3 regions of the Microbacterium sp. FG3 genome follow, and region 2 is predicted to be linked to each of the others. Evidence: predicted binding sites of a transcription regulator. Region 2 holds the regulator's gene; each other region holds the start of a gene.
What was found. The regulator HspR, encoded in region 2, represses chaperone genes until heat shock. The targets are predictions, from matches to a motif close to AAGTTGAGTCNNNNNGACTCAACTT.
Positions count from the first base shown of each region.

Region 1: a site for HspR is predicted at 3,353-3,377, ahead of ACODR5_RS12015 (ATP-dependent Clp protease ATP-binding subunit). Genes of this name have one in related genera too.
Region 3: a site for HspR is predicted at 1,120-1,144, ahead of ACODR5_RS03210 (Hsp20/alpha crystallin family protein). Genes of this name have one in related genera too.

Region 1 is NZ_JBMDJT010000043.1:6,324-13,630, reverse strand. Features, by position in the region: gene ACODR5_RS12020 (nucleoside hydrolase) at 1-695, opposite strand, end outside; gene ACODR5_RS12015 (ATP-dependent Clp protease ATP-binding subunit) at 803-3,310, opposite strand; gene ACODR5_RS12010 (PadR family transcriptional regulator) at 3,475-3,849, shown strand; gene ACODR5_RS12005 (permease prefix domain 1-containing protein) at 3,849-5,216, shown strand; gene ACODR5_RS12000 (EI24 domain-containing protein) at 5,237-6,007, shown strand; gene ACODR5_RS11995 (histidine kinase) at 5,961-6,356, opposite strand; gene ACODR5_RS11990 (WhiB family transcriptional regulator) at 6,546-6,794, shown strand; gene ACODR5_RS11985 (sensor histidine kinase) at 6,857-7,307, opposite strand, start outside.
Region 2 is NZ_JBMDJT010000023.1:21,192-28,498, forward strand. Features, by position in the region: gene ACODR5_RS08975 (hypothetical protein) at 1-347, opposite strand, end outside; gene dnaK (molecular chaperone DnaK) at 492-2,360, shown strand; gene ACODR5_RS08985 (nucleotide exchange factor GrpE) at 2,363-3,007, shown strand; gene ACODR5_RS08990 (DnaJ C-terminal domain-containing protein) at 3,017-3,997, shown strand; gene ACODR5_RS08995 (heat shock protein transcriptional repressor HspR) at 4,045-4,479, shown strand; gene glgX (glycogen debranching protein GlgX) at 4,548-6,710, shown strand; gene glgP (alpha-glucan family phosphorylase) at 6,745-7,307, opposite strand, start outside.
Region 3 is NZ_JBMDJT010000005.1:81,877-89,183, reverse strand. Features, by position in the region: gene ACODR5_RS03215 (hypothetical protein) at 1-1,059, shown strand, start outside; gene ACODR5_RS03210 (Hsp20/alpha crystallin family protein) at 1,185-1,604, shown strand; gene ACODR5_RS03205 (MmyB family transcriptional regulator) at 1,757-2,278, opposite strand; gene ACODR5_RS03200 (MFS transporter) at 2,508-4,523, opposite strand; gene ACODR5_RS03195 (TrmB family transcriptional regulator) at 4,489-5,262, shown strand; gene purL (phosphoribosylformylglycinamidine synthase subunit PurL) at 5,587-7,307, shown strand, end outside.

The sequences.
Region 1 (7,307 bases), on a different contig from region 2:
GTCTCGCCGAGGTAGAAGTCGTAGTACGCATCGAGGATCCGGGCGCAGTAGCCCCCGATCGCGCCGCCGGCGGCGAGCGCGCGCAGGTGGTCCTCCTCGAGCATGTCGCGCATCGTCACGTCGAGCCCGACGAAGGTGCACGCCCACCCGGCCTCGACGACGCGCTGGGCCGCCTCCGGGTCGTGCCAGATGTTCGCCTCGGCGGCCGGGGTGATGTTGCCGGGCGCCAGGAAGCTGCCGCCCATGATCGTGACCTCGCGGATCCGCTCGGGCAGCGTCGGATCGGCCGCGAGCGCGTCGGCGAGGTTCGTGAGCGGGCCCACCGCGACGAGGTGCAACTCGCCCGGCCGCTCGTGGCTCAGGCGGATGATGAGCTCGGGGGCCGTCTCGGCGGTGAGCGCGGGCACGAACGACGTGTCGGCCTGGCCGCCCTGGCCGTCCTCCCCGTGCACGTTCGTCGAGAACGACGCCGTGGCGCCGTTCGAGGGCCCCTCGGCGCCGCGCGCCACGGGCACATCCGATCGGCCCGCCATGTTCAGGACGAACGCCGTGTTGCGGGCGGCCGTGTCGACGTCCACGTTGCCCCACGTGGTGGTGCAGGCGACGAGCTCGATCTCGGGCGAGAGCGCGGCGGTGAGGATGGCGAGGGCGTCGTCCACCCCGGTGTCGACGTCGAGGATGATGCTGGTGGTCACCGACCGATCCTAGTTTCCGCGAGCGAAGGCACCGAACCCGCCCCCGTTCGCCGAACCCGCGCCGGATCGGGCGCGGGGTGGCGGATCGAGGGCGGGTTCGCGGAGGGTCAGGCCGCGACCGGGGCGTCGGCCGTGACGAGGAGCTCGCCCGCGACGGCGTCGAGGCGCACGCGGCCGCCGTCCGCCAGGTCGCCCGCCACCAGGAGATCGGCGATCCGGTCGTCCACCTCGCGCTGGATGAGGCGGCGCAGCGGGCGGGCGCCGTACTCGGGCTCGTACCCGTGCTCGGCGAGCCAGTCGATCGCGGCCTCGGAGACCTCGAGCGAGATCTCGCGGGCGCCCAGGCGCGCGCGGGTGGCGCCGAGCAGCAGGTCGACGATGCGCCGCAGCTGCTCGCGGTCGAGCTTGCGGAACAGCACGATCTCGTCGATGCGGTTGAGGAACTCCGGGCGCATCGACTCGCGCAGCCGGCCCATCACCCGGTCGCGCAGGTCCTTCTCGTCGTACTCCGCGCCGCTCGCGGAGAACCCGATGGCGCCGCTGCGCGAGGCCAGGAACTCCGAGCCGAGGTTCGAGGTCATCACGACCACGGTGTTGCGGAAGTCGACCGTGCGTCCCTGGCCGTCGGTCAGGCGGCCGTCGTCGAGCACCTGCAGCAGCAGGTTGAACACGTCGGGGTGCGCTTTCTCGATCTCGTCGAACAGCACGATCGAGTACGGGTTGCGCCGCACGCGCTCGGTGAGCTGGCCCGCCTCGTCGTAGCCGACGTACCCGGGAGGGGCGCCGACGAGGCGCGCGACGGTGTGCCGCTCGCCGAACTCGCTCATGTCGAAGCGGACGATCGCGCCCTCGTCGTCGAACAGGCTCGCCGCGAGGGCCTTCGCCAGCTCGGTCTTGCCGACGCCGGTGGGGCCGAGGAACAGGAACGAGCCGACGGGGCGGCGGGCATCGCCCATGCCGGTGCGGCTGCGGCGCACCGACCGCGCGACCGCGCGCACGGCGTCGTCCTGGCCGATGACGCGCGCGTGCAGCTCGTCCTCCAGGCCGGCCAGGCGCGCCCGCTCGGTCTCGGTGATCCGGCTGGCGGGGATGCCCGTGGCGCGGCTCACGACGGCCGCGATCTCGGGCTCGTCCACGACCGCGCCCGCGGGCGCGCCGCTCGTGGCGGCCTCGTCGAGGCGGCGCTGGACGTCGGCGATCTCGTCGCGCAGGCGTGAGGCCTCCTCGTACCGCTCGGCGGCGACGGCGGCGTTCTTCTCGGACTCGAGCGTGGCGAGCCGCTCCATGAGCGCGGCGGTGTCGACCGGCACGCCCAGGCGCAGCCGCAGTCGGGCGCCCGCCTGGTCGATGAGGTCGATGGCCTTGTCGGGCAGCACGCGCTCCGTGAGGTAGCGGTCGCTCAGCTCCACGGCGGCGCGCAGCGCGTCGTCGGTGTACGTCACACCGTGGTGCTCCTCGTACGCCGGGCGCAGGCCGCGCAGGATCTCGACCGCGTCGGCGATCGACGGCTCACCCACGCGCACCGGCTGGAAGCGGCGCTCCAGCGCGGCGTCCTTCTCGATCGTGCGGTATTCCTTCAGCGTCGTGGCGCCGACGAGGTGCAGCTCGCCGCGCGCGAGGCGCGGCTTGAGGATGTTGCCGGCGTCCATGGCGCCCTCACCGCCGCCGCCCGCGCCGACGAGCGTGTGGATCTCGTCGAGGAACAGGATCAGCTCGCCGCGGTGCTCGGCGACCTCGTCGATCGTCTTGGTGAGGCGCTCCTCGAAGTCGCCGCGGAAGCGCGTGCCGGCGAGCATGCCGGGCAGATCGAGCGCGATGACGCGCTTGCTGCGCAGCTGCTCGGGCACCTCGCCCGCCACGATCGCGCGGGCCAGGCCCTCGACGATGGCGGTCTTGCCCACGCCGGCCTCACCGACGAGCACGGGGTTGTTCTTGGTGCGGCGCGAGAGGATCTCGATGGTCTGCTCGATCTCGTCGGCCCGGCCGATCACGGGGTCGAGCTCCCCGGCCTCGGCGCGCGCGGTCAGGTCGACGCCGTACTTCTCGAGCATCGATCCGCCGCCGGACGGCGCCTCCTCCGGCGCGCCCTGCGGCGAGACGGCCTCGCGGGCGCCCTGCGTGAGCGCCTCGGGCGTCACGCCGGCGCGCGAGAGGATCTGCCCGGCGGGCGAGTCCTGCGCCAGCACGAGCGCGAAGAACACGTGCTCCGGATCGATGTAGGTCGCGCCCGCGGAGCGCGCCACCTGGTACGCGTGGAACATCGCGCGCTGCACGGCGGGGGTGATCACCGCCTCGTCGCTGTGGACGGGGAGGCTCTCCTGCGGCAGGCGCTGCTCCGTCTCGGAGCGCAGCGCGTCGAGTTCGGCGCCGACGCGCGCGACCGCCCGGGCGACCGTGTCGTCGTCGAGGAGCACGCGCAGCACGTGGAGGGCGTCCATCTCCTGCTGGCCGCGGGCGTGCGCGAACGCGGCGGCGCGCTGCAGCAGGCTCTGCGTGCGCGCGCTGAGGAAGCGGCTGAGGTCGATCGACCGCGCCGAGCGGGCGCGCTCACCCTGCAGGTAGCGCGCGAGGAACTCGTCGAACGCGCCGAGACCGTCCTGGGGGAAGTCGGCCATTCCTTGTCTCCTAAAACTTGAGCGGTTCGCCATCAACTTTAGAAGTTGAGTGCGGTTGTATCAAGTTGAACGGCGCCGCATCCCGGCCTATTCCCAGCCCGAATCCATACCTAGATGCGCTAGGTTCGATTACCTAGAGGTACAAGGGATGAACGGAGGCGCGCATGCGCATCGACAAGGACCTCGTGGCGGCCTCCGCCACCCCGCTCGTGCTCGGCATCCTCGCCGACGGCGAGCTGTACGGCTACGCGATCCTGAAGCGCGTGAGCGAGCTGTCGGGCGGCCGGATGGAGTGGACGGACGGCATGCTCTATCCGCTGCTGCACCGGCTCGAGCGGGCGGGCCTGCTGTCCGCCACGTGGGGCACCTCGGAGACGGGGCGTCGCCGCAAGCACTACGCGATCACGGACGCCGGCCGCGCCCTGCTCGAGGAGCGCCGGGCGCAGTGGGAGGTCGTGGCCGACGTCATGCGGAACGTCTGGGAGGCCCGCCCCGCCGGCCCGAACGCGGCAGGCACGACCGCGGGAGCGTGGGCGTGATGGCGCCGCGGGCGGAGGTCGAGGAGCAGATCGCCCAGTGGCGCGGCTACCTGCAGCGGCACCGCGCGATCGCCGCCGCCGATCTGGACGAGCTCGAGGATCACCTGCGCGCGCAGATCGACGACCTCTCCGCGGCGGGACTGGCCGACGACGAGGCCTTCCTCGTCGCGATCCGGCGGATGGGCGGCACCGACGCGATCTCGCGCGAGTTCGCCCGCGAGCACACCGAGCGGATGTGGAAGCAGCTGACGGCGGCCGATGGGCTCGCGGCGGATCGCCGCGAGCCCATCGTCGCGATCGGGCTCGGCGCCGCCGCCGGCCTCACCGTTCTCGCGCTCATCCAGCTGTTCTCCTACGGCGCGCCGCTCGGCGGCGTCGAGGCCAATGCGGCGCTGTTCCGCGTGCTGCCGACCCTGGTGCTCGCGTTCCTCGCGGCGTACTTCGTGTGGAAGCGCCGGCCGGCCCCGCGCACGACCGTGGCGCTGGCCGTCGTGTTCGGCGTGCTCGTCGCGACGCAGGCCCTGATGCCGTTCCCCAGCGCGACGGGGGTCGGGGCGACGGAGCTGCTCACGACCATCCACCTGCCGATCGTCGCGTGGGGGCTCGTGGGCATCGCGTATGCGGCGGGGCGCTGGCGCGACCACGCGGCGCGGATGGATTTCGTGCGGTTCACGGGCGAGTTCGCCGTGTACTTCGTGCTGCTCGCCCTCGGCGGCGGCGTGCTGATCGGCCTCACGAGCGCCGTGCTCTCGCTGACCGGCACGGACACGACCGTCGCGATCGGCGCGATCCCGCGGGTGTGCGTGCCGGGTGCCGTGCTCGTGGCCGCGTGGCTCGTCGAGGCGAAGCAGAACGTGATCGAGAACATCGTGCCCGTGCTCACGCGCGTGTTCACGCCGATCGTCACGCTCGCGCTGCTGTGGATGCTCGCCGCCCTCGCCACGGCGGGCTCGCTCGCCCTCGTCGACCGGGAGCTGCTGATCCTCATGGACGGCGTGCTCATCCTCGTGCTCGCACTGACCCTCTACACGATCTCCGCGCGCGAGGCGCTCGCGCCGGCCGGGCCGTTCGACGCTCTGCAGCTGGGCATGCTCGTCATCGCGATCGCGGTCGACCTCGTCGCGCTGACGGCCATGATCACCCGGATCGCGGAGTTCGGCGTGAGCGCCAACAAGACCGCTGCGCTCGGGCTCAACCTGCTGCTGCTCGTGCACCTGGCCGGGCAGGCGTGGCTCACGCTGCGCTTCCTGCGCCACCGGGAGGGGTTCGCGGCGCTGGAGCGCTGGCAGACCTCGTTCCTGCCGCTCTACCCGGCGTGGGCGGCCGTGGTCGCCCTCGCGTTCCCGTTCCTGTTCGCCTTCGCGTGAGCCGTTCCTAGACTGACCCCATGCGGGAGTTCTGGCGGGGCGTGGCGACGCTGGGCCGCGGCTTCGCCTGGTGGCGGGCGCGACCGGGGCTGATGGCCACCGGGCTCGTGCCCGCCGCCGTCGTGGCGGTGGTGTTCTCGGCCGCCCTCCTGGCGCTCGGCTTCGCGCTGCCGGGCCTCGTGGAGTGGATGACGCCCTTCGCCGCGGGCTGGGATGCGTTCTGGGCGGGCGCGCTGCGCGTCCTCGTCGCGCTCGCGGTGCTCGCCGGCGCGATCGCGCTCGCCATCGCGACGTTCACCGCCGTCGTGCTGCTCGTGGGCGAGCCCGCGTACCAGCGGATCTGGTCCTCCGTCGAGCGCGACACCGGCGGCGGCGTCCCCGAGTCCCGCTACTCGCTGTGGCGCGCGGCGGGAGACGCGGTCTCGCTCGTGGCCCGCGGCGCCGGCATCGCGCTGCTGACGCTGCTGCTCGGCCTCATCCCGGTCGCGGGCACGGCGCTCGCGGCCGTGCTCGGCGTCGGCCTCACCGGCTGGACGCTGGCCGACGAGCTCACGCAGCGCGGACTGACGGCGCGCGGCATCGGCGCGGCCGGCCGCCGTCGCCTGCGGCGCGGATCCCGCGGGCGGATGCTCGGTTTCGGCGTCGCGACGCAGCTGTGCTTCCTCGTGCCCGGCGGCGCGATCGCCGTGATGCCCGCGGCCGTGGCGGGTGCCGCGTTGCTGGCGCGCGAGCTGGCAGAGGGGGCTAGCGTCCCGCCTCGGGAGCGGCGGCCTTCGCCGCCCGCGCGATGAGCACGAGCCCGATCACCGCGGGCACGGCCAAGACGAGCGCGACGAGCGGATGGGCGTACTGACCGGTGAGCGCCCCCAGCGCCACCGCGAGCACGAGCAGCTGCGTCACGATGCCGCCGGATCGGCCCCAGGACCGGTCGGTGAGCACCGCGTAGGCGAACGCTCCGACGCCGCCCGCAGCCACGATCGTGAAGACCAGGAGCGCGATCGCCGTCGGCAGCGACGCCGTGTCGCCACCGAGCATCGCGACCACCTGCCAGCCCGCCAGCACCAGCAGGGCGAGGGCCTCCAGCGCGAGCAGCGCGGCCGCCAGGCGCGCGGGAACGGGGGTGCCGGAGGGGGTCGTCATGGGCGTTCCGATTCTTGATCCATTCAGAAACCGTTGACTCACGTCTCCATCTGTAAGAGACTTGTTAACGGTATGTTTCCCCACAACGTGGTGGGAGCGAGCAGCGCTCGCGGCATATCCCAGCGTAGTGCTCACCCGAACAGCCGCTGGAATCGCATCTGTTTTCCCACCACATCTAGGAGCACCACCATGGACTGGCGCGACAAGGCCGCCTGCCTCACCGTCGACCCCGAGCTCTTCTTCCCCGTCGGGAACACCGGGCCGGCCATCGACCAGATCGAGAAGGCGAAGTCCGTCTGCGCCCGCTGCACCGTCACCGAGGTGTGCCTGCAGTACGCCCTCGAGACCGGCCAGGACTCGGGCGTGTGGGGCGGCCTCAGCGAGGACGAGCGCCGCGCCCTGAAGCGCCGCGCCGCCCGCGCCCGCCGCGCCAGCTGACACCGCGGCACACCCGCGCGATCACGGCCCCTGTCGCCGGGGGCCGTTTTTCGCGCCCGGCGTCAGCGCCCGATCCAGCGCAGCGGGATGTCGACGATCACGTCGGTGCCTCCCCCGTCGGGTGAGGTCCAGTCGATCGAGCCGCCCAGCTCGCCCTGGATGAGCGTCCGAACGATCTGCGTGCCCAGTCCCCTGCCCACCTGACCGGCCGGCAGGCCAGCGCCGGTGTCGCGCACCCGCACCTCGAGGCGCTCCTCGCTGCGGTCCGCGCTGATCTCCACGTCGCCGTCCGAGTCCTTCAGACCGTGCTCGACCGCGTTGGTGACGATCTCGGTGAGCGCGAGCGCCAGCGGCGTCGCGTACTTGCTCGGCAGCACCCCGAACTCGCCGCTGCGGTGCGTGCGCGCGAGCGTGTTCGGCGCCGCGGCCACCTCCGCCACCAGGCGCAGCACGCGATCGAACACCACGTCGAAGTCGACGTTCTGGCTCAGACCCTCCGAGAGGGTGTCGTGC
Region 2 (7,307 bases):
CCGGTCCGGCGCACGGGGAAGGGGACGAGTGTGTCGCCGTCCCACGCCGCGAAGCCCACGAGCACGTCGAGCTCGTGGTCGCCCGCGTCGACGACGAAGCGGGCGCGCGTGGCGAATGGGCGGCCTGCGCTCGGCGGCGCCGACCACGCGAGGCCGAGCGCGTCGAGGATGCCCGCGATCTCGTCCGCGTCGCCCTCGCATGTGATGTCCCAGTCGCGCACGCGATCCACGAGGCCCAGCGAGGCCAGCAGTGCGGATCCGCCGACCGCGACCGGGAGCCCTCGCTCCCGCAGGGCCGCGACGATCTGCAGCGCGGTGCCGACGGGCGGGTGGAGGATCGACGTCACCGTCCCATCCTGCCCGCTCGCAAAAGTTGAGCTGATTCATATCAACTTCATTTGACGCCCCTCGTGGCGCCGATCTATCCTTGAGTCAGCACGACTCAGATCCGTGCGAGGACTTCCTCAAGGCGGCAACACAAAGGAGACAACATGGCACGCGCTGTGGGCATCGACCTCGGAACGACCAACTCGGTCGTCGCGGTCCTCGAGGGTGGCGAGCCGAAGGTCATCGCCAACGCCGAGGGCTTCCGCACCACCCCCTCGGTGGTCGCGTTCACGAAGGACGGCGAGGTGCTGGTCGGTGAGACCGCCAAGCGCCAGGCCGTCACCAACGTCGACCGCACCATCGCGTCGGTCAAGCGCCACATGGGCACCGACTGGAAGACGCAGGCGATCGACGGCAAGGCGTACACGCCGCAGGAGATCAGCGCGCGCATCCTCATGAAGCTCAAGCGCGACGCCGAGCAGTACCTGGGCGACACGGTGACGGATGCCGTCATCACCGTTCCCGCGTACTTCAACGACGCCGAGCGCCAGGCCACGAAGGAGGCCGGCGAGATCGCGGGCCTCAACGTGCTCCGCATCATCAACGAGCCCACCGCCGCCGCCCTGGCCTACGGCCTCGACAAGGGCAAGGAGGACGAGCTCATCCTCGTCTTCGACCTCGGTGGCGGCACCTTCGACGTCTCGCTGCTCGAGGTGGGCAAGGACGACGACTTCTCGACCATCCAGGTGCGCGCCACGGCCGGTGACAACCGCCTCGGTGGCGACGACTGGGACCAGCGCATCGTCGACTTCCTGATCAAGCAGTTCAAGGACTCGACCGGCGTCGACGTCTCGGGCGACAAGATCGCGCTGCAGCGCCTCAAGGAGGCCGCGGAGCAGGCGAAGAAGGAGCTCTCGAGCTCGACCTCGACGAGCATCAACCTGCCCTATCTCTCGCTCACCGAGAACGGCCCCGTCTCGCTGTCGGAGACGATCACGCGTGCGAAGTTCGAGGATCTCACGAAGGACCTCCTCGAGCGCACGAAGAAGCCGTTCGACGACGTCATCCGCGAGGCCGGCATCAAGGTGTCGGACATCGCCCACGTCGTGCTCGTCGGCGGCTCGACCCGCATGCCCGCGGTCAGCGAGCTCGTCAAGCGCGAGACCGGCAAGGAGCCCAACAAGAGCGTGAACCCGGACGAGGTCGTCGCCGTCGGCGCGGCCCTGCAGGCCGGTGTCCTCAAGGGTGAGCGCAAGGACGTGCTGCTCATCGACGTGACCCCGCTGTCGCTCGGCATCGAGACCAAGGGCGGCATCATGACCAAGCTCATCGAGCGCAACACCGCCATCCCGACCAAGCGCAGCGAGACCTTCACCACGGCCGACGACAACCAGCCGTCCGTGGCGATCCAGGTCTTCCAGGGCGAGCGCGAGTTCACCCGCGACAACAAGCCGCTGGGCACCTTCGAGCTCACCGGCATCGCACCGGCCCCGCGCGGCGTGCCGCAGATCGAGGTCACGTTCGACATCGACGCCAACGGCATCGTGCACGTGTCCGCGAAGGACAAGGGCACCGGCAAGGAGCAGTCGATGACCATCACGGGCGGCTCGTCGCTGCCCAAGGAGGACATCGAGCGCATGGTGCGCGAGGCCGAGGAGCACGCGGCGGAGGACAAGAAGCGCCGCGAGGCCGCCGAGGTCCGCAACCAGGCCGAGACGCTCTCGTACTCGATCGAGAAGCTCATCCAGGAGAACGCCGACAAGCTGCCCGCCGACGTCAAGGAGTCGGTGCAGGCCGACGTCGACGCCCTCAAGGCGGCTCTCGCCGGTGAGGACGACGACGCCGTGAAGACCGCGTTCGACAAGCTCAACGAGAGCCAGGCCAAGCTGGGCGAGGCGATCTACGCGCAGTCGCAGGCGGATGCCGCCGCGGCGTCCTCGGAGGGCGCGCCGGCCGGCGAGCAGGCCGGCGGCGAGTCGGACGAGGACGTCATCGACGCCGAGGTCGTCGACGACGAGGACGAGAAGAAGTAACCATGGCGGACAAGGACTTCGACGAGAACGACGAGGTCCAGCCTGGCGCCGAGGGGCCGGAGGCGAGCGCTTCCGGCCCCGACGCGCAGGCGGACCAGAGCGCCGAGGGTGCCCCTGCGGACCAGGGCGCCCCGACGGGCGAGCCCGCCGAGGGAGACGAGTCGCTGACGGTGGACGACATCCTCGGCGCCGAGCAGACCGACGAGGCGGCCGAGGCCGAGCGCAGCGACTACGAGACGCAGCTGCAGCACGACCTCAAGCGCCTGCAGGCAGAGTACGCCAACTACCGTCGCCGCACGGAGGAGCAGCGCCAGCTCGAGATCGACCGGGCCAAGGGCTGGGTCGCCAAGAGTCTGCTCCCCGTGCTCGACGACCTCGACCGCGCCGCCAAGCACGGCGACCTCGAGGAGGGCAGCGCGTTTGCGCTCGTGGCCGAGAAGCTGCGCTCCGTCGCCGAGCGCATGGGGCTGGTGACCTACGGCGCGGCGGGTGACGCGTTCGACCCGCAGCAGCACGAGGCCGTGTTCCAGCAGCCCGTGCCGGGCACGACCGAGTCGACCATCCTCGAGGTGGTCGAGGTGGGCTACCGCCTGGGCGACGTGGAGCTGCGGCCGGCGAAGGTCGTGGTCGCCGTGCCGGCGGAGTAGGAGGCGCGCGTGGCCAGTCAGGACTGGTTCGACAAGGACTTCTACAAGGTCCTGGGGGTCTCGAAGGACGTCTCCGACGCCGAGCTCAAGAAGACGTACCGCAAGCTCGCGCGCCAGTACCACCCGGACTCCAATCCGGGCGACGCGGCGGCCGAGGCGAAGTTCAAGGAGATCAGCGAGGCGTACTCGGTGCTCTCCGACGCGGAGCAGCGCCGCGAGTACGACGAGATCCGCGCCATGGGATCCGGCGCGCGCTTCACGGCGGGCGGATCGGGTGCGGGCGGCTTCGAGGACGTCTTCAGCCGGTTCACGACGAATCGCGGATCGGCGGCCGACTTCGACGACATCTTCACGATGTTCAACCAGGGCCGCGGCACCGGCTTCGGCTCCGGCCGCTTCGGCCAGCCGACCGGCGGCTTCCAGGGATTCGGCGGCCCCACCAAGGGGCAGGATCTGCGCGCCCGCACGACGATCGACTTCGTCACGGCGGCGAAGGGCGAGACCGTGACGCTGCAGAGCGAGGACGGCAAGCCGTTCAAGATCAAGATCCCCGCCGGCGTGGCCGACGGGCAGAAGATCCGCCTGCGCGGCCGCGGCCGCCCGTCGCCGGACGGCGGCGAGAACGGCGACATCGTCGTGGAGGTCGCGGTGCGCCCGCATCCGGTCTTCACGCGCGAGGGCCTGAACCTGCGGGTGACCGTTCCCATCACCTTCACGGAGGCGGCGCTCGGCGCCACGATCGAGGTGCCCACCCTCGAGGGCGACGCCGTGCGGCTGCGCGTCACGCCGGGCACGCCGTCGGGCCGCGTGCTGCGGGTGAAGGGCCGGGGCATCGCGTCGAAGAAGGGCACGGGCGACCTGCTGGCCGAGGTGCAGGTGGTCGTTCCCGGGCACCTCTCCGAGGCGCAGCGCGAGGCGCTCGAGCGCTTCCACGAGGTCGGCCCGCGCGAGAACCCGCGCGACGATCTGCTCGCGCGGGCACGGGGCTGACGATGGATCGGGGATGAGGGCGGCAGGAAGAGCGAGGAGGGGGACGGATGAGCGACGCGTACGACATCGACGAGGACGCGCCGGTCTTCGCCATCGCCGTCGCCGCCGAGCTGGCCGGCATGCACCCGCAGACGCTGCGGCAGTACGACCGCATCGGCCTGGTGGTGCCGGGGCGCACGCGGGGCGGATCGCGGCGCTACTCGGCGCGCGACATCGCGCAGCTGCGCGAGGTCGCCCGGCTCGCGGGCGAGGGGATGAGCCTCGCCGCGATCGCCCGCGTGCTCGACCTCGAGGACGAGGTGCGCGACCTGCGCCGCCGCGTGCGCGACCTCGAGGACCGGCTGGAGGCCGAGCTGGCCTCGCGCCCCGGCGCGCGCGTGTTCGCGGCGGCGCCGGGCGGATCGGTCATCACGGTGAAGGCCGGCACGCGCGTGCGCCGCCGCGCCGAGCTCATGCTCTGGACGCCGCCCCCGCCGCAGTAGCGCGCCCGGTGCCGACCCGCCCCGGGCACCTGCGCGGCAATCCGCTGAGCCGGGGCATCATGGGGGGCATGAGCCCCCAGCTGTGGACACGCCTCGGAGAGACCGCCGCCGTCTGGCCGGGGCGGGAATGGCCGCTCGGGGCCACGTGGACGCCCGAGAGCACGAACTTCGCCGTCTACGCGCCCAACGCCACGCGCGTCGACCTGTGCCTGTTCGACGACGCCGACCGCGAGACGCGGCACGAGCTCACCGAGCAGACCCTCGGCATCTGGCACGGGGCGCTGCCCGACATCGCGCCGGGGCAGCGGTACGGCTACCGCGTGGACGGGCCGTGGGATCCGGAGAACGGGTACCGCTTCAACCCGCACAAGCTGCTGCTCGACCCGTACGGGCTCGCCACGAGCGGCACGATCCTCGCCGAGCAGCCGATCTTCGGCGCCCGCGAGGACGATCCGGCCGCGCGCGACGACACCGACTCGTCGGCCTACACGGCCCGCAGCGTCGTCGTCGATCCGTCGTTCGACTGGGAGGGCGACGAGCTGCTCGGCACCCGGTGGCGCGAGACGGTCGTCTACGAGCTGCACGTGAAGGGCTTCACGAAGCTGCACGACCGCGTGCCCGAGCCGCTGCGGGGCACGTACGCGGGCCTCGCGCAGCCGGCCGTCATCGAGTACCTGCGCGACCTCGGCGTGACCGCCGTCGAGCTGTTGCCCGTGCAGCAGTTCTTCTCCGAGCCCGCGCTGCTCGAGCGCGGCCTGAGCAACTACTGGGGCTACAACACGATCTCGTACTTCGCGCCCGACGCGTCGTACAGCTCGGCGGGGGACCGCGGCGGCCAGGTGACCGAGTTCAAGGGCATGGTCAAGGAGCTGCACCGGGCCGGCATCGAGGTCATCCTCGACGTCGTCTACAACCACACCGCCGAGGCGGGGCCGGACGGCCCGACGCTGTCGTTCCGCGGCCTGGACGACCGAGGCTTCTACAAGCGCGTCATCCCCGAGGAGGAGGGCGCCTTCGACGACACCTACTGGGACGTCACCGGCTGCGGCAACACGGTCGACGCGTGGAACCCGCTCGCGCTGCGACTCATCCTCGACTCGCTGCGCTACTGGGTCACCGAGATGCACGTCGACGGCTTCCGCTTCGACCTCATGAGCGCGCTCACCCGCACGGGCTACGACGTCGACTTCGCGTGCGCGCTGCTCATCGCGATCGATCAGGATCCGATTCTGCGGCACGTCAAGCTCATCGCCGAGCCGTGGGACGTGTCGATGGACGGCTACCTGGTGGGGCAGATGCCGTCGCCGTGGGCGGAGTGGAACGACCAGTACCGCGACACGATCCGGGACTGGTGGCGCGGGCAGGGCACGATCCGCAACGTGGCCACGCGGCTGGCCGGATCGAGCGACCTGTACGCGGACGACGGCCGCTCGGCGTCGAACTCGGTCAACTTCATCACGGCCCACGACGGCTTCACGGTGCGCGACCTCGTCACGTACGAGCACAAGCACAACGAGGCCAACGGCGAGGACAACCGGGACGGCACCGACAACAACCGCTCGCACAACTACGGCGTCGAGGGCGAGACGGATGACGCCGAGATCGTCGCGCTGCGGCGGCGGCAGGCGGCGAACCTCATGCTCACGCTCTGCCTGTCGAACGGCGTGCCGATGATCACGGCGGGCGACGAGCGAGGGCGCACGCAGGGCGGGAACAACAACGCCTACTGCCAGGACAACGAGATCTCGTGGGTGGACTGGAGCGCCGACAACGCGTGGCTCGACGTCTACGAGTTCACCAAGGCCGCGCTGCGCCTGCGCCGCGAGCACCCCGCGCTGCGGCAGCGGCACTGGTTCGAGGGCCAGCCCACGATCGTCGGCGGACCGCTGGATCTCGCCTGGTCGCACCCCGACGGGCGCGTGATGACCGACGAGGACTGGGGGAACGGAGCGCAGCGGGCGATCGGCATGTACGTCTCGGGCCGGCCGCTGCGCGAGCCCGGGCCGCACGGCGAGCAGCTCACCGACGCGTCGTTCCTGATCTGGTTCAACTCCGGCGCCGAGGCGATCGATGCGCGCATCATGCCGCAGCAGTGGGAGCCGGCCTTCCGGGTGGTGCTCTCCACCGATCCGGAGGTCGCCGAGGGCACGGTGTGCCACGCCGGCGAGGCGATCCCCGTCGGCCCGCGTTCGATCGTCGTGATGCAGTCGCTCGAGGACGGCTCGGACTGAGCCCCCGGCCCGCGTCGCGGACCGAGCACGCCCCCTACGCGAGCGCCGCGAGCCCCAGCTCGGTCGTCGTGGCGAGGAGCGGGTGGACCGGCACGATCCGCACGGTGTAGCCGAACGGGCCCGCACGGTCCAGCACGACCTCGCCCGTGAATGCCGCGCGGGAGCCCTCGAAGCGCTCGCCGAGCGTGAGCGGAACCACCCGCAGCGACGTCAGCTGATCGTCGCCCTCGGCCCGGCCGTGGATGAGCTGGACCTGCACGTCGTCGGGGGTGAGATCGCCCAGCGCGACGTCGGCGCGCACGCGCAGGGTGGCGCCCACCTCGGCCACCTCGTCGACGCCGCTGGACTCCACGTGCTCCACGCGCACGCCCGGCCAGGCCGCACGGACGCGGCCCTTCCACGCCGCGAGCTCGATCGCGCCCGCGTAGTCTGCGCCGAGCGCCCGCGCATTGCGCGCGGCCGGGGTGTAGAGCGCGTTGACGTAGTCACGCACCATCCGCGAGGCGAGCACCTTGGGGCCGAGCGACTCGAGGGTGTGCCGCATCATCTCCATCCACCGCACGGGGATGCCGGCGCCGTCGCGGTCGTAGAACCTCG
Region 3 (7,307 bases), on a different contig from region 2:
CGGGCGCAGCAGCGCGCGAACGGCGTCGGCACGGGCCAGGGCTGCCTCGTCGCCGGCATGATCGCGTTCGCGTCGGTCTTCCTCGTCGTCGGGCTGGCGATGCTGCCGCTGATCGGGGGCGCCTTCTCCGGGGACCGGCCGTCGCCGGCGTTCGTGCTCGTGCCGCTGCTGTTCCTCGCCGTGCCGATCATCATGATCGTCGCCGTCGTGCGCGGCGCGATCGGCTCCCCCGAGGCCGCATACCGGCTCGACCACTTCGCCCGCGCCAACGGAATGCGCTACCTGCCCCGAGCCGAGGATCCGCGCCTTCCCGGCATGATCTTCAACCGCGGCAACTCGCGCCAGGCCACCGGCCGGGTGCGCGGCGAGCACCCGCGCTTCGTCGAGTTCGGCAACTACCGCTACACGACCGGATCGGGCAAGAACCGCACCACGCACCGCTGGGGCTACGTGGCGATCCACCTCGACGCCCCGCTGCCGCACATCGTGCTCGACGCGCTCGGCAACAACAGCGTGTTCGGCTCCAACCTGCCCACGACCTTCGACCGCGATCAGCGCCTGAGCCTGGAGGGCGACTTCGACCGCCACTTCGCGCTGTACTGCCCGCAGGGCTACGAGCGCGACGCGCTGTACCTGTTCACGCCCGACATCATGGCGCGGTTCATCGACCACGCCGGGCAGCTCGACGTCGAGATCGTCGACGACTGGCTCTTCCTCTACACCCGACGGAACGTCTCGACGCTCGATCCGCGCACCTGGGCATGGCTGTTCTCGGTGGTCGCGGCCCTCATGGACAAGCTCGCTCAGTGGGGTCGGTGGCGGGACGAGCGGCTCGCGGCGGGGGCCGACCCGTCCGCCGCCGTCGCCCGCGCCGCCGTCGCCCCCGGAGAGACCCTGCCCTTCGGCGACGAGGCCGTCGTCGCGCCGCCGGCGCCGGCACCCGGCGTCGCCGAGCCCGGGCGGCGTCTGAAGAAGGGATGGTCGTCGGCGGGTGTCGTGGTCGCGCTCCTCGCGATCGCGTGGTTCGCCCTCAACGTGATCGGCATCTTCGGCCGCTGAGCCGCGCAGCTTCGAGATCGCTGTGAAGTTGGCACTCTCACCCCGAGAGTGCTAATAATCGAAGTGAGTCGATCCGACTCGATTCTGTGAGGTGAACAGCGCCAGACAGAAGGAGGACGATCACCATGGCGATGTTCTTCGATCCGTTCCGCGAGCTGGACCGCGTCGCCCAGCAGATGCTCGACCGTCAGGGGCCGCGGCTGATGCCGATGGACCTGTACCGCGACGGCGATCACTACGTTCTCAGCGCCGACCTGCCGGGGATCGATCCCGGCAGCGTGGACATCGACGTCGACGGTCAGGTGCTCACGATCCGCGCCGAGCGGACCGTGCGCAGCGACGAGGGCGTCTCGTGGATCACCCGCGAGCGTGCCTCGGGCACCTTCCTGCGTCAGCTGAATCTCGGCCAGGGCATCGACACCGAGGCGATCTCGGCCCGGTACGAGAACGGCGTGCTCAGCGTGCTCATCCCGATCAGCGAGAAGGCCAAGCCCCGCAAGATCGAGATCCAGCACGGCAGCGACGCCCCGGCGATCGCGGCCTGATCGCACGCCGGAAACCCCCACGCGAGGAGGGGCGGCATCCCCCGGGTGCCGCCCCTCCTTCGCGCGCTCGCGTGTCCGACCATCCTCCGGGGCGCGGCCGCGTGGTGATCCGCCGCGCGCAGCGTGCCCCGGCCTGAGCGCCCGCGCCGGGATCAGTGCACCGCGCGGGGCGCGAGGGTCGAGAGCAGGGCGAGCTTGTCGTGGCTCTCGCTGCCGGGCGCGGCCGTGTAGACGAGGAGCGACTGCGACGAGAACGGATCGACGAGGTTCTGGCAGGTCAGCTCCATGGCGCCGAGCGCGGGGTGCACGAACCGCTTGGTCTCGCCCGGGCGCAGGCCGACCTCGTGCCGTTCCCAGACCTCGCGGAACTCCGCGCTGCGCGCGAGCAGCAGCTCGGCCAGGCGCGCGGCGCGCGAGGCGGGGCCGCGGCGCGAGACGACCTCGCGCAGCCCCGAGGCCCACAGCCGCGACAGGAAGGCATGGTCCTCGGGCGCGTACAGGGCGCGGGAGGCGGGATCGCTGAACCAGCGGAAGCCGATGCTGCGCTCGGGACCGGTGAAGCGCATCAGGTCGCCGGTGAGGGCGACCCCGAGCGGCCCCGGCGACGCGGATCCACCCGACAGCGCCCACAGGGTCGATGAGGCGGAACGCAGCCGCCCACCTCCTGTGAGCACGCCAACCTGGGCGATCGCGACGAGGGCGATCGCGCTCGTCGAACGCCTCGCGCAGCGGTGGGATCCACCCAGCGCTGTCGTGCAGCACTTACACGGCAGGCGCGATGGAATCGGCATCGGGACGGATCGACATGCCGCCATCCTCTCCAATCTCCGCCTGGGCCGCCGTCGAAGATGACGCCGCGTCACGGGCGCGGGTACGGCCGGTACCCGCGCCCGTCACAGCGATTCAGATGTCGGCGAGGTCCTTATCGCGCGCGTCGCGGATTGAGGCGGAGCCGCCCACTATCAGCAGACCGCCCAGCGCGATGATCACGGCCGGCGTGTACTCGTACGGCAGGACTCCGTCCATCCAGACCATGTAGTACGCGTAGAACGCGGGAACGATGCTCGGGATGGCGTAAGCGATCCCATACCCGGTGGCACGGATGTGCGTAGGGAACAGCTCGATGAGGAACGCCGTGATTGTGGCCCAGATCAGGAACCCAGAGATGAGCATCAGCACCGCACTGACCGCCATCAGCGCCGTGCCGACGGTCGCGACCGCGAGCACCATCCCGCCGGTGCCCAGGATCAGGATCACTGTGCCGATCGCGAGGATCACCCTGCGACGCCCGAGGCGCTGGCTCAGATGTCCGACCACCGGGAAGAGCGCAGCACTGATCGTCGAGGCGACGAGAATGATTGCATTCGTGGTTCCCGTGTCAACCCCGAGACCCTGGAAGTGCCCGGCGAAGACGCCGACCGTTCCGTTCATCGAGAACCACAGGCCCGTGACGGTGACGCACGCGAGCAGGAACACCCGCCGCAACCCGGGAGCGAACAGCTGACCGATGATCGGCCCCTTCGGCTTGTCCTCCGTGGCCCACAGCTCCGATTCCGGCACTGCACGCAGGTACGCGATGAACAGCGCCAGACACAGAATGAAGCCGATGACAAAGGGAATCCGCCAGCCCCACACCGCATACGCTGAGAAGGCGTCACCCGCAGGAAGGAAGTGCAGCGTAATCATCGTCACGACCGTGATGAACGCAAGCGACAGCGGGAACCCCATGTTGATGAGCGAGCCGTACACGCCGCGGCGGTGCTTCGGCGCGTGCTCCATCGCGAGCGGGTTGGCCGCCGTGTACTCGCCGCCGAGGAAGACCCCGTCGAGCAGGCGCAGGACGACGAGCATCACCAGCGCCCAGATGCCGATGGCCGCGTAGCCCGGCATGACGCACATTATTCCCGTGCAGACGGCCGATCCGCCGGCGGCGATGAGGGTCGTGGTGCGGCGCCCGATGCGGTCGCCCAGCGGCCCGAAGATCAGCGACCCCAGCGGTCGGCCCAGGATCGACGCGGTAAAGATAAGCGCGGCGAAGACCGCTGTGTCGATCGTCGACGAGTCTTCCGGCTGGAAGTACACCATCGCGGGAGCTAGGGCGACGACCGGCAGATAGATGTCGTACATGTCGGCGAAGAAGCCGAACATCGCCCCGAACAGGGCGTTCTTGCCGTGCTTCGCCGACCCCTGCTCGGCCGTGGGCGTCTCGGTCACGACGCTCACAGCTGCACCGCCTCGCGGTCGGCCTCGTCGCGCGAGGTGATGCGCAACGGCACCTGGCGCGCCTGGCCCATCGTCACCTGGAACACGTCGAAACGGTTGTAGGTGCCGACGATGTCCTGCGCCTTCTTGGGGGATGATCTCGTCGCCCAAGTCGATCGTCGCGTAGAGGATCTCCTCGTTCTCGGATGGCGGACCCGCGAGCACCTCGCCTGACGGCCCGAGGATGAGCGAGATAGTGCGGGAGGAGCGGATACGCGCCTCGATCTCCGCATCGCCGCGCGCCGTCGCGTCGACCGCCGCGTCGTCCAGCGCCGTCGCGGCGACGATATTGAACACCTTGCCCTCGAAGCAGTGCGCCGCCGAGCGGATGCGGATGCTCTCGGCCAGATCGTAGTCGGCGCGGTCCGGGCTCCCGTCGAACGGCCATGTCGACGGATAAGTCGCGATATGCAGGCGCTCGCCCTGCGCCAGCAGCGCATAGCGCGCGAGCGTGTTGGTGTTCTCACCGCAGATGAGCGCGCCGAGGTTCCATCCGCCCAGGTCGACGGGCTTGAGATCGTGGGCATCTCCGTGGGGCCACGTGAGGCGCTCGTGATACGTCGCCACGAGCTTGCGGCGGTGGTTGACAAGCTCGCCGCTCGCGTCGAAGACGAGATTCGAGTTGAACAGCTGGCCGAGCGAGTGCGCGCGGCTCATAACACTCGGGCTCACCCGTGCGGAGGCCGCGTTCTACGTCGCGGTGATCCAGCTCGGGTCACCCTCGATCGCACAAGCCAGCCGCGAAGCCGGCATCACCCGAACGAACGGCTACGAGATCGCCGAGCGACTGACGGCGAAAGGGCTCCTCAGCGCGGTTCCGGCGTCGCAGAGCCACGCCAGTGGCCGCGGTCGGCCGGGCAGCGCCGTCCGCGCGAACAGTCCGGATGTGCTTCGTGCGCGATGGGAACTCGAGGGCAAGCTGATTGACGACCTTGTACCGCAGCTGCACGCCATCGCGCACAAGCAGACCCTCACGCCGCGCGTGCGGCTGTTCGAAGGCCGAGCCGGCATCCGCACAGCGATGTTTGAGACGCTCGGCTGGGAGGGCGAGCTGCACGGCATCTTCTCTATGAAGGACCTCTTCGACGTGCCCGGCGCGCGCGAAATGGAGGACTATGTGCAGGGGCGGCGCGATCACGGCCGCTGGCTCAACGTCGTGCGCTCGCGCGAGCGCGACTTCGAGCATGTATGGCCGTCCGATCCGCACGACCTGCGCCGTACGCGCTTCGCGCCGCCCGGCCAGGTGTTCACGATGACGACGATCATCGGAGCCGCCACCGTCTGCGTCATCTCGTCCCGCAACGAGAACTTCGCGATGATCATCGACAGCGCCGAGTACGCCGCCACACAGCACGCCATGTGGCAGCTGCTCTGGTCAGCCGGCAGCGAGGATTAGCGCCGGCGCGAGTTCAGGACGAGACACCGCAGGCGATGGCGGAGGAGGTCCGTGACGGCACCGGTCGCCACAGCGCGACACACGGCCCGCACGGTGCCGGATCATCTCTCCGCGGGCGAGCGGGTCGCGGGGAACTGCGAGACCGTCGACCTGCCGATAGGCGTGACGCCTCCACGATTGCGCACCGCCCCGCCAAGGGTTGGAACTTCTCAACTGACCCGCCGCCGGGTTGGAACATTCCAACCCGAGCCTCGCGCCGGGCGCGCCGCCCGCCCAACTAGAATCGAGTGATCCCGCCGTTTCGCGAGTCTGGAGCCCCTGCGCGTGAGCACCGAACACGTCGTCGACACCGTCGCGAATGCCGCGGCGACGCCCGAGAAGGAGCAGCCGTACGAGGCGCTCGGCCTGAAGGCCGACGAGTACGCGCGGATCCGCGAGATCCTGGGCCGGCGCCCCACGAGCGGTGAGCTGGCGATGTACTCCGTGATGTGGTCGGAGCACTGCTCGTACAAGTCGAGCAAGAAGTACCTGCGCCAGTTCGGGCAGAAGGTCTCGGACGAGATGAACGAGAAGCTCATGGTCGGCATGGGCCAGAACGCCGGCGTCGTCGACGTGGGCGAGGGCTGGGCCGTGACCTTCAAGGTCGAGAGCCACAACCACCCCAGCTACATCGAGCCGTTCCAGGGCGCCGCGACCGGCGTGGGCGGCATCGTGCGCGACATCATCTCGATGGGCGCGCGCCCCGTGGCCGTCATGGACCAGCTGCGCTTCGGCGCGATCGACCACCCCGACACCGCGCGCGTGGTGCACGGCGTGGTCTCGGGCATCTCGAGCTACGGCAACTGCCTGGGCCTGCCGAACATCGGCGGCGAGACCGTGTTCGACGCGGTCTACCAGGCCAACCCGCTCGTCAACGCCCTCGCGGTCGGCGTGATGCGCCACGAGGACATCCGCCTCGCCAACGCCACCGGCGCCGGCAACAAGGTGGTGCTGTTCGGCGCCCGCACGGGCGGCGACGGGATCGGCGGCGCGTCGATCCTCGCCTCCGACTCGTTCAGCGACGGCGGCCCCACCAAGCGCCCCGCGGTGCAGGTGGGCGACCCGTTCGCCGAGAAGGTGCTCATCGAGTGCTGCCTGGAGCTGTACCGGAACGACCTCGTCGAGGCGATCCAGGACCTCGGCGCCGCGGGCATCTCGTGCGCCACGAGCGAGCTGGCCGCCAACGGCGGATCGGGCATGAACGTCGAGCTCACCAACGTGCTGCTGCGCGATCCCTCGCTCACCGCCGAGGAGATCCTCATGAGCGAGTCGCAGGAGCGCATGATGGCGATCGTCGCTCCCGAGAAGCTCGACGCCTTCCTCGCGGTCGTGGACAAGTGGGACGTCGAGACGAGCGTGCTCGGCGAGGTCACGGGCGACGGCCGCCTCGTCATCACGTGGAACGGCGAGACGATCGTCGACGTCGACCCCTCCACCGTGGCCGTCGACGGGCCGGTGTACGACCGCCCCGTCGCGTACCCGACGTGGATCGACGCCCTGCGCGACGACAGCGCCTCCGCGCTGCCCCGCCCGACCGATCCCGCCGCGCTCAGGGAGCAGTTCGCGAAGCTCGTCTCGTCGCCGAACCTGGCCGACACGAGCTGGATCACCAACCAGTACGACTACTACGTGCTCGGCAACACGGCCCTGTCGTTCCCCGACGACGCCGGCATGATCCGCGTGGACGAGGAGTCGGGCCTGGGCTTCGCGATCGCGACCGATGCGAACGGCCGCTACTGCCAGCTCGACCCGTACCAGGGCGCGCAGCTGGCCCTGGCCGAGGCGTACCGCAACGTCGCCGTCACCGGCGCGAAGCCCGCCGCCGTGACGGACTGCCTCAACTTCGGCTCCCCCGAGAACCCCGAGGTCATGTGGCAGTTCTCGCAGGCCGTCGAGGGGCTCTCCGACGCCTGCCTCGAGCTGGGCGTGCCCGTGACGGGCGGCAACGTGTCGTTCTACAACCAGACCGGGGACACCCCGATCCACCCCACTCCCGTGGTCGGCGT